DNA from 2 places in the Cellulomonas chengniuliangii genome. Region 1 is predicted to be linked to the other one. Evidence: predicted binding sites of a transcription regulator. Region 1 holds the regulator's gene; the other holds the start of a gene.
What was found. The regulator LexA, encoded in region 1, represses DNA repair genes until DNA is damaged. The targets are predictions, from matches to a motif close to TCGAACANNTGTTCGA.
Positions count from the first base shown of each region.

Region 2: ruvA (Holliday junction branch migration protein RuvA) is a predicted target of LexA. The motif match lies at 3,553-3,568, and genes of this name have one in related genera.

Region 1 covers NZ_CP101988.1:2,142,886-2,148,419, forward strand. The annotation lists gene NP064_RS09910 (AMP-binding protein) at 1-1,412, shown strand, start outside; gene nrdR (transcriptional regulator NrdR) at 1,422-1,928, opposite strand; gene NP064_RS09920 (LysM peptidoglycan-binding domain-containing protein) at 2,089-2,505, opposite strand; gene lexA (transcriptional repressor LexA) at 2,847-3,584, shown strand; gene NP064_RS09930 (Rho termination factor N-terminal domain-containing protein) at 3,685-3,912, shown strand; gene NP064_RS09935 (L-lactate dehydrogenase) at 4,015-5,022, opposite strand; gene NP064_RS09940 (ATP-dependent DNA helicase) at 5,083-5,534, opposite strand, start outside.
Region 2 covers NZ_CP101988.1:1,664,695-1,670,228, reverse strand. The annotation lists gene secD (protein translocase subunit SecD) at 1-1,029, opposite strand, end outside; gene yajC (preprotein translocase subunit YajC) at 1,226-1,651, opposite strand; gene ruvB (Holliday junction branch migration DNA helicase RuvB) at 1,806-2,885, opposite strand; gene ruvA (Holliday junction branch migration protein RuvA) at 2,878-3,489, opposite strand; gene ruvC (crossover junction endodeoxyribonuclease RuvC) at 3,611-4,177, opposite strand; gene NP064_RS07735 (YebC/PmpR family DNA-binding transcriptional regulator) at 4,241-4,996, opposite strand; gene pdxT (pyridoxal 5'-phosphate synthase glutaminase subunit PdxT) at 5,051-5,534, opposite strand, start outside.

The DNA of each region.
Region 1 (5,534 bases):
TGCTGCGCCTGGGCGCCATCGTCGTCGAGCACAACCCCACGTACTCCGCGGTCGAGCTCGAGCACCAGCTCGCCGACTCCGGAGCCGTCGCCGCGATCTGCTGGGAGCCCACCGCGGCGCGGGTCGCCGAGGTGCAGCAGAACACCCAGCTCCGGCACCTGATCGCCGTGGACCTCACACGCGACCTGCCGCGCACCAAGCGGATCGCGCTCACCCTGCCCGTCCCCGCCGCCCGCAAGCAGCGCGCGGCCCTCCGCGGCCCGACGCCCGCCGGGGCCCTCGAGTGGCACCGCCTCGTCGCCGACGCGAAGCCCGTATCCGCCGCGCACCCGGCCGCATCCGCCGACGACGTCGCCACCATCCAGTACACCGGTGGCACCACCGGAACGCCCAAGGGCGCCGTCCTGACCCACCGGACGCTGGGATCCAACGCCGTGCAGGGCGCCGCGTGGACCCAGTTCAAGGACGGCACGGAGACCATCTACGGCGTCCTGCCGTTCTTCCACGCGTTCGGCCTCACGCTGTGCCTGACGTTCGCGGCCCGCATCGGCGCCACGCTCGTCGCCTTCGGCAAGTTCGACCCGGCCGGGGTCCTCGCCGCGCAGCGCCGCCGCCCCGCGACGTTCCTGCCCGGCGTGGCGCCCATGTTCGACCGGCTGTCGGCCCTCGCGGAGAAGACGGGCGCCGACCTCAGCACGATCCGCATCTCCCTCGCCGGCGCCATGCCGATCTCCCGCGCCACCGCCGAGCGCTGGGAGAAGCTGACGGGCGGGCTGCTCATCGAGGGCTACGGGCTCACCGAGACTGGCCCGGTCGCGCTCGGCAACCCCTGCACGGCCGACCGTCGGCCCGGGGCACTTGGCCTGCCGTTCCCCAGCACCGAGATCCGCGTCGTGGACCAGGACGACCCCACCGTCGACGTCGAGCCCGGAGAGCGCGGCGAGCTGCTCATCCGCGGCCCGCAGGTGTTCAGCGGCTACTGGAACCGGCCGTCGGAGAACGCGGACCAGCTGCTGCCCGACGGCTGGCTCCGCACCGGAGACGTCGTGGTGGTCGACGAGCACGGCTTCGCCACGCTCGTCGACCGGATCAAGGAGATGATCGTCACCGGCGGCTTCAAGGTGTACCCGTCCCAGGTGGAGAGCCACCTGCGATCCATGCCGGGCGTCGCCGACGTCGCCGTCGTGGGCATCCCGGGCGGAGACATGGGCGAGAAGGTCGTGGCAGCGGTCGTGCTCGACCCCTCCGCCTCCCCGAACATCGACCTCGCCGCCGTGCGCGAGTGGTGCGGGCAGCGCCTGGCCCGCTACGCGGTGCCGCGCGAGCTCGTCATCGTCGCCGACCTGCCCCGCTCGCAGATCGGGAAGGTGCTGCGACGAGTGGTCCGCGAGCAGGTGCTCACACGCGCCTGACGGGGGCGGCTACTGCTCTGAACGCGCCTCGTCGTCCCCCGGCCCCGCCGGGTCGGACGACGAGGCGACGTCGCGCTCTGCCCGCAGCACGGTGATGGCGGCCTCGAAGTCCTCGAGCGAGTTGAACGCCTGGTAGACGCTCGCGAACCGGAGGTAGGCCACCTCGTCGAGCTCGCGCAGCGGTCCCAGGATGGTCAGGCCGATCTCGTAGGCGTCGAGCTCCGCGGTGCCACTGGCCCGAATCGTCTCCTCGACGCGCTGCGCGAGCAGGGCGAGGTCGTCATCGCTGACCGGCCGGCCCTGGCATGCCTTGCGGACGCCGTTGACCACCTTCTCGCGGCTGAACGGCTCCGTGACTCCCGATCGCTTGACGACCGAGAGGCTGGCGGTCTCCACCGTGGTGAACCGCCGGTTGCACTCGGGGCACTGGCGGCGTCGGCGGATCGACGCGCCGTCGTCCGAGGTGCGCGAGTCCACCACGCGCGAGTCCGCGTGCCGACAGAACGGGCAGTGCACAGGTGGCTCCTCGCCAGCTCGACCGCCGCGATGTCGCGGCAGAGGACCGGTGTGACGATGTGCCGTGCTGGAGCGCGGCATCGCGGCGCCGTTGACAGACGCCAGCGAAGAACCTATGACGTCCAGTCCTCGCCCTGCAAGGCAGCAGGCTGTGACCCTGTCAGCGCTCGACGGGCAGGAGGATGCGCTGGCCCGCGGTGAGCCCGGCGCCCTGCGCCCCGTTGAGATCGACCAGCTCGAGGAGCACGTCGCGGACGTCCTCGCCCGGCGCCGCGAGATCGGCCGCCAGGTCCCAGTACGTGTCCCCCGCCGCCACGGTGTAGGCCTGCACCTCGAGGGCCCGCGCAGGCGCGCCGGCCACGGCCTTCGTGCCGATGAGGCCGAACGCGGTCACCAGCATGAGGGAGAGCATCGCGACGACTCGCCGCCCGCGGGGGGTCAGCTGCAGCGTGGGCTCGACCGGGCGCGCGGGCCTGGCGGTCCCACGGCCTGCGGCCGGCGACGGGCGCCGGGCGGGGCAGGGGATGACCACGGCGTCGCCCTGACGTGCGACCGAGCCGATCACCATCGTGCTCATCTCGTTGCCACCTCTCTGATCGAACACCTGTTCGTCGAACGCTTGTGCGATGTCTACCACCTCGCCCGGGGGATGTCGAGACTCGCTCGAACAGATGTTTGATCGAAAGGCCCCGCTCCCCTAGGCTGGCGCAGCAGGCGACAGACCATCACGAGGCGCTGACACGGGACCCCCGGTCGGCCTAACGGCGGCGGCGCCGGAGCACAGACGACGGACTGGGGAGGCCAACGGTGGGCAGCGACGGCAGGACGGTCGACGACGACCTCGCAGGGCAGACAGCCGCGCCGCAGCGCGCCTCCGAATCGGGGGCGGGCGCGCAGGCCGTCGAGGACCTCGGGCCTATGGGCGCGGCGCCCGCCGGCAAGGTCGCCCTCGCCGTGGTGGGCACGCCCGCGCCTGAGGCTGGTGACGAGCTCACGCCGCGGCAGCGGCTCGTGCTGGAGACCGTGCGTGCCGCCGTCGAGTCCCGCGGCTACCCGCCGAGCATGCGGGAGATCGGGGAGGCCGTCGGCCTGACCAGCCCGTCGAGCGTCAAGCACCAGCTCATGTCGCTCGAGCGCAAGGGCTACCTCCGCCGCGACCCGAACCGCCCGCGGGCCATCGAGGTCGTCCAGCGTGACGACTCGCGTGGCGTGCAGCGCTGGACCGCCCCGCAGCCGCCGCACGTCGACCTCGCGGCGGTCGGGCAGGACGAGGCCGCCCCGACCCCCACCTACGTCCCCCTCGTGGGCAGGATCGCGGCGGGCGGGCCCATCCTGGCCGAGCAGGTCGTCGAGGACGTCTTCCCGCTCCCCCGCCAGCTCGTGGGCGACGGCGAGCTCTTCTTGCTCAAGGTCGCCGGCGACTCGATGATCGACGCCGCCATCTGCGACGGGGACTGGGTCGTGGTGCGACGCCAGCCCGTCGCGGAGAACGGCCAGATCGTGGCCGCGATGATCGACGGCGAGGCCACGGTGAAGACGTTCAAGAGGGCTGACGGCCATGTGTGGCTGCTGCCGCACAACGCGGCCTACGCGCCTATCCTCGGCGACGAGGCGCAGGTCCTGGGCCGGGTCGTGAGCGTGCTCCGCAGCCTCTGACCCACCGCCGCCGGCACGACATGCGCCGTCAGCGGGCCTCGGCCAGGCTGGCGGCACACGGCCTCGCCGATCGGCCCGCAACGCGTGAAGGAGGGGCACGATGCCTGGACGCATCCGAGATCCCAGGCCCGACACCAGGGCCAGGCTCTCCGAGGCATTGCGCCGCGACGGCGACAGCACCCAGGAGCCGGCACGGAACTCCACCTCGACCGACGGGTACGAGGGATGGACCGTGGACAACCTGCGGCGCCGCGCGGCCGAGGTCGGCATCGAGGGCCGCTCCACCATGCGCAAGGACGCGCTGATCGAGGCCCTCCGCTCCCGCTGAGCGATGAGCGTGGCCCGCCGCGGGCTTCCCCGCAGCGGGCTATCGGCGCCGGATCAGGCGGACCGGGGTGGCCTCCGCTCCGGAGGACAGCCCGGGCACTGACTAGAGGCCGAACCGTCGCGCGACCGCCTTGAGCGCCTCGGCGGAGCGGCGCAGCCCAGCGAGCTCGTCGGCCGACATCGGCACCTCGAGCCGCTCCCCGACCCCCTGGCCGCCCACCAGGGTGGGAACTGACAGGCACACGTCGGAGATGCCGCGGTAGTCCTGCAGCAGCGAGGAGACCGGCAGGATCCGCTGCTCGTCCTTCAACACCGCCTCGATGATGCGCGACCCCGCCAGCGCGACCGCGTAGTTGGTCGCGCCCTTGCCCTCGATGATGCGGTAGGCGGACTCGACGACCTCGCGGGCGATGCGCTCGCGCACGTCGTCGGTGAGCGGCCCCTTGCCACCGAGGCCGTTCCAGTCGAGCAGCGGCACCGCGCCGATGGTCGCCGAGCTCCACAGCGGCAGCTCGGTGTCCCCGTGCTCCCCGGCGATGTAGGCGTGCACGTTCTGCACGGCGACCCCGGTGTGCTGCGCGATCAGGTAGCGCATCCGGGAGGAGTCCAGCACGGTGCCGGACCCGAAGAGCTGGTTGGAGGGCAGGCCCGAGACCTTGAGCGCCGCGTAGGTCACGATGTCCACGGGGTTGGTGACCATCACGTAGACCGCGTTGGGCGCGACCTCGACCAGCCCGGGCAGGATCTTGCGGACCAGGGAGATCGTCGCGCCCGCGAGGTCCAGGCGGGACTGGCCGGGCTCCTGCTTCGCGCCCGCGGTGACCATCACGATGTCGGCGTCCGCGCAGACCGCGATGTCGTCCGAGCCGACCACCTCGGCCATCGGCATGAACTGGATGCCGTGGCCCAGGTCGAGCGCCTCGGCCTCGACCTTCGCCTTGTTGATGTCGTAGAGGACAACGTTCCGCGCGGCCCCGCGCATCAGGGCCGCGTACGCCATCGTCGCGCCGACCGAGCCCGCGCCCACCACGGCCAGCTTGCTCGTGCGCCGCTGCGGGCCGGCGGTCGTGTCAGGAAGTCCCAGGTCGTCGGTCTCGTGTTGCGCGCTCACGCGTCCTCCTCGCCATAGGGCCGTGTCGCCCGTGCGGCGCGCGCTGGCGCCTCTCACAGGCTAGTTCGTGCCGGGCGAGTTCGTGACGGGAGAGGACGCGTCGAGACGCCGAAGCGCGGCGAGCGCGACCTCGCGGTCGGTCGTCCGCCAGAAGCCCGGGAGGGAACGGGCCAAGAACTCGCCATAGCGCGCGGTCGCGAGCCGGGGGTCCAGCATCGCGACGACGCCCCGGTCTGACGTCGATCGGATGAGCCGCCCCGCGCCCTGCGCGAGCAGCAACGCGGCATGCGTGGCCGACACCGACATGAACCCGTTGCCCCCTGCGGCGGCGACCGCGTCCGACCGCGCCGAGCGCACCGGGTCGTCGGGCCGCGGGAACGGGATCCGGTCGATCAGCACCAGCTGGCATGAGGGGCCGGGCACGTCGACGCCCTGCCACAGGGACAGCGTGCCGAACAGGCAGGCCCGCTCGTCGGCGGCGAACTCCCGCACCAGGGTCGGCAGCTGGTCGT
Region 2 (5,534 bases), 480 kb from region 1:
GATGGCGCCGGCGATCAGGCCCTTCTGCAGCTGCTCGGTGCCGAGCGTCGCGGAGATCTGCTCCTGGCTCTGCAGGTCGAAGGTCAGCGGCAGCGCGCCGAAGTTCAGCTGGTTGGCGAGCGTCGCGGCGCTCTCCCGGTTGAAGCTGCCGGAGATCTGCGCCTCGCCGTTGCTGATGATGACGCCCGCGTCCAGCGACGGCGCCGAGATGACGAGGCCGTCGAGCACCATCGCGAACTGGTTCTGCGGGGGTGTGGCGGCCAGGCTCTGCAGGCGCGTCGTGGTGTCGCGGAAGAGCTTCGTGCCCTCCGAGTTGAACTTGATGTCGACGACCCACTCGTTGGTCGTCGCCCCGGTGGACGTGGTCCGCAGGCCGGAGGTCGCCGAGGAGACCTCAGAGCCCTTGATCTCGACCGGGCCGAGCAGGTACTTGGCCGTGCCGTCCTCGTCACACGTCGCCAGCGCCTTGTCGGGGTCGGCGACCTCGCCGCCGATGAGGTTGTCGGGGTTGGTGCAGTCGAGGGAGTCGAACGCCGACTCGACCGCGGGCGTCACGTAGTACTCGACGTCGCTCGGGCTGTCCGGGGCGGCCTTCGACGGCGTGTCGGACGGCGGCGTCGCCTCCTCGGCCTCAGGGGCGCCGTCGGTGGCGCCGTCCGCCGGAGCTGCGGTCTCGTCCGACGGCGGCGCGGTGGCGCCGTCCGTCGTCCCGTCGGCGCTCGTCGCCTGAGGGGCCCCGATGGCCAGCACCGGCCGGAACGTCATCTGCGCCGACTTGCTCACCAGCGCGATGGTCTCCTCGCTGGGGCTGCCGGGCAGCGAGACCACGATGTTGCGGCCGCCCTGGCTCGTGATCTCGGCCTCGGCGACACCCGAGGAGTCGACGCGCTGCCGGATGACGTTGATCGCCTGCGAGATCGTCTCCGACGTGATCGGCTCGTTGTTCTCCGTCACCGCCGTCAGGATGAGCTGGGTGCCGCCCTCGAGGTCGAGGGCCAGCTTCGGCGTCCAAGCGGCGTCGTCCGACATCTGCGTGCCCGCGAAGAGCGAGCCGAAGATCGCGACGATGACGGCGCCGAGCACGGCGAGGGTGCGTACCGGGCGGGGCCGGCGGCTGGGTGGCTGAGCCAACGGAGTGTCTTCTCTCGTGCGCGCACCGCCCGGCTCTCGCCGGGCGGTGGGACCGTTCCCGCTCGGCGCTGGGCGTCGCGGGGCTGAGGGCTAGCTACTTCTTCTCGGTGTCGTCGTCGTCGCTGCTCGGACGGGCGGGCGGCATGGAGGAGAGGTCGTCGGGGACGTCGATGGCGTCCTGCGAGTCCTCCTCAGAGCCGTACGACTCGTCGTCGTCCGCCTCGTCCTCGTCCTCGTCGTACTCCTCGTCGTCGTCCTCGTCGACGGGGGGCTCGACCAGCTTCGCGATCGCCGCGCGCAGCCACCGGGACTCGTTGCCGGGCGTCGACTCCAGGGTGATGATGTCGTCGTCGATGTCCACGACCGTGCCGAAGAGTCCCGAGCCGGTCATGACCTCCTGGCCGACCTCGAGGTTCGCGCGGAAGTCAGCCGCCTGACGCTGCTGCTTGCGCGTCCGGTTCGTCATGAGCCACATGGCTCCGAAGGCCAGGGCCAAGATGATGATGAACGAGAAGTCCATGAAGGGTGCGTCTCCGGTCTGATCGTGATGTCCGCCGTAGTCTAGGCGCCCAACCTGCGCGCGCCTAACCTCTCGCGGCCTTCTCCGCACGCGGAACGCGCACGACGGCTTGCATAACGTTTCACACGCGCCCACAGTTCCGAGGCGGCGGGCACTACGTGAACAGCGTCCCCGAGGCTGCGGGCGCCGTGAGGCCGAGGTGCTCCCAGGCCGCGGGCATCGCGATGCGCCCCCGGGGAGTCCGGCCCACCAAGCCCTCGCGCACCAGGAATGGCTCGGCCACGGTCTCGACGGTCTCCGGCTCCTCCCCCACGGCGACGGCCAGGGTTGTGAGCCCGACAGGCCCGCCGCCGAACCGCATGCACAGCGCGGTCAGCACCGCCCGGTCGAGCCGGTCGAGCCCCAGCGGGTCGACCTCGTAGACCTCGAGCGCCGCCCGGGCTGCCTCGAGGGACAGCCGTCCATCGCCACGGACCTGCGCCCAGTCCCTCACCCTGCGGAGCAGGCGGTTGGCGATACGCGGGGTGCCCCGGGACCGCGAGGCGATCTCGCCCGCGGCCTCGGCGTCGAGGGGCACGCCCAGCAACCCCGCTGATCGGGACAGCACCCGCTCGAGCTCCTCGGCGGAGTAGAAGTCGAGGTGGGCGGTGAAGCCGAACCTGTCGCGCAGCGGGGCGGGCAGCAGGCCGGCGCGCGTGGTGGCGCCCACGACCGTGAACGGCGGCAACGACAGCGGGATCGCACTCGCGCCGGCGCCCTTGCCCACCACCACGTCGACCCGGAAGTCCTCCATCGCCACGTAGAGCAGCTCCTCGGCGGGTCGCGCGAGGCGGTGGATCTCGTCGAGGAAGAGGACCTCGTTCTCCTCGAGCGACGACAGCACCGCCGCGAGGTCGCCGGCGTGCTGGATGGCGGGACCGCTGGTGACGCGCAGCGACGTGCCCAGCTCGGCGGCGATGATCATGGCCAGCGTCGTCTTGCCCAGGCCGGGCGGGCCGGACAGCAGCACGTGGTCCGGCGCCTTCCCCCGCCCTGCGGCCGCGTCGAGGATCAGCGAGAGCTGGTCGCGCACCACGTGCTGGCCGACGAACTCGTCGAGCCGGCGCGGGCGCAGCGCGGCCTCCGCCGCGCGCTCCAGGTCGGACGCGTCCGGCCGCACGACGGACGCCTCGGCGTCGGACGACGCCAGGCCGTCACGTCCCAGGTCGCGGATGTCGTCGTCGAGCTCAGCCACGGCCGCCGCCCAGCGACCGCAGCGCGGCCCGCAGCACGCCGGCCACATCGTTGGCGTCCACCCCGCCGTCGGCCTCGAGGACCTGCGCCACCGCGTCCTCGGCGGCGCGCGCGTTCCAGCCCAGGCCGACGAGCGCGTCCACCACCTGCGCCCGCCGGTCCGTCACGGGCAATGGCGTGAACGCCCCGTCCGACGCTGTCGCGGGCGCCCCGAGCCGGCCGCCGAGCTCCAGCACGATCCGTTGGGCGCCCTTGTGCCCGATCCCCGGGACCCGCTTGAGCGCGGCGAGGTCCTCCCCCGCGACGGCCCGTCGCAGCCCGTCGGGGCTGTGCACCGCGAGCATCGCGAGGGCGAGCCGTGGGCCCACCCCGCTGACGGTCTGCAGCACCTCGAACACCTCGCGCTCGTCGGAGTCAGCGAAGCCGAACAGGGTGAGCGAGTCCTCGCGCACCACGAGGGACGTCCACAGCAGGGCCTCGGCCCCGACGCGCAGCCCGGCGAGCGTGGTCGGCGTGGCCTGGACGAGCATGCCCACACCGCCGACCTCCACGACCGCGGCGTCCAGCCGCACAGCCTGCACCGTGCCTCGTACCGACGCGATCACCCGTGGTCCTCCCTCGTCCTCGGACCGCGACCGACGCGCGCCCGACAGAACTATCCCATGCGCACGAACACCTGTACGAACGACACGCGACCGCCAGCCGCGGCAGCCCGTGCGCGGGCGGTCAGCCGCGGGCTCGCGCGGCCTGCTCGGCAGCCGCCCAGGCTCGCTGCGCCGCCGTCATCGACCCAGGAGCCCGCTGCGGGGCCCCGAGCGCGCCAGCGGGCCGCCACAGGTGGCAAATCGCCAGGGCGAGGGCGTCGGCCGCGTCCGCCGGGCGCGGCAGCTCGTCGAGCGCGAGGAGCCGCTGCACCATGACCTGGACCTGCGCCTTGTCGGCGCGCCCACTGCCCGTGACCGCGGCCTTCACCTCGCTGGGGGTGTGCAGCGCCACGGGGATGCGACGGCGCGCCGCCGCGAGCATCGCGAGCCCCGCCACCTGCGCGGTGCCCATCACGGTGCTGACGTTGTGCTGCGCGAAGACGCGCTCGATGGCCACCGTGTCCGGGGCGTGCTCCTCGATCCACTCGTCGAGCTGCACCGAGATGGCCAGCAGGCGCTGGTCGATCTGGTGGGAGGCGTCCGAGCGCGCCACGCCCACGGCGACCATGCGCGCCTTCCGCCCGGGAAGCCCGTCGACGACGCCCAGGCCGCAGCGGGTCAGGCCGGGGTCGACTCCGAGCACGCGCACGCGCTCAGTCTCCCAGCCCGCCGGGCCGCCGGGCGGCAGGCCCGCCCGGCGCGCCCAGACGGCTCACTCGGCGTCGAGCTCCGCCATGACCTCGTCGGAGGCGTCGAAGTTGGCGTACACGTTCTGCACGTCGTCCGAGTCCTCGAGCGCGTCGATCAGGCGCATGATCTTGCGCACGCCCTCGACGTCGACCTCGATCTGCATCGACGGGTAGAACACGACGTCCGCCGAGTCGTACTCGATACCGGCCTCCTGGAGCGCCGTGCGCACGGGCACCAGGTCGGTCGCGGCGGAGAGCACCTCGAACGAGTCGCCGAAGTCGTTGACCTCCTCGACGCCGGCGTCGAGCGCGGCCTCCATCACGGAGTCCTCGTCCGTGCCCTCCTTGGGCACCATGACGACGCCACGGCGGGAGAACAGGTACGACACCGAGCCAGGGTCGGCCATCTGGCCGCCGTTGCGGGTGAACGCCACGCGCACGTCGGACGCCGCCCGGTTGCGGTTGTCGGTGAGGCACTCCACGAGCACCGCGATGCCGCCGGGGCCGTAGCCCTCGTACATGATCGTCTCGTAGTCGGCGCCGCCGGCCTCCTGGCCGGAGCCGCGCTTGACGGCGCGGTTGATGTTGTCGATGGGGACCGAGGTCCGCTTCGCCTTCTGGATCGCGTCGAAGAGCGTCGGGTTGCCCGCGACGTCACCGCCGCCCGTGCGGGCGGCCACCTCGATGTTCTTGATCAGCTTCGCGAAGAGCTTGCTCCGCTTGGCGTCGACGACGGCCTTCTTGTGCTTGGTGGTGGCCCACTTGGAGTGACCCGACATCGCTACCCCTTCGTCTCCGCCCACGAAGCCCGATCAGCGCCGCGACGGGCGGGGTCAGAGGCTGTCGCGGACGATCTGCACGAACAGTCGATGCACCCGCGCGTCGCCGGTGACCTCCGGATGGAAGGAGGTCGCGAGCAGTGGGCCCTGGCGCACCGCGACGATCCTACCGGCGGCAGGCCCTGTGTCGACGCGCCCGAGCACCTCGGCCGCGGGACCGACCTCCTCGACCCACGGCGCGCGGATGAAGACCGCGTGCAGCGGGGACGTCGCGCTGTCCTCGATGCCGTCGATGACCAGGTCTGTCTCGAACGAGTCGACCTGGCGGCCGAAGGCGTTGCGCCGCACCGTGATGTCGAGCCCGCCGAGCACCTGCTGGCCGGCGGCGCCGCCCAGGATCCGGTCGGCGAGCAAGATCATCCCCGCGCACGACCCGTACGCCGGCAGCCCGCCGCGGAGTCGGTCCCGCAGCGGCTCGAACAGGTCGAAGGCGCGCAGCAGCTTGTCGATCGTGGTGGACTCGCCGCCCGGGATCACC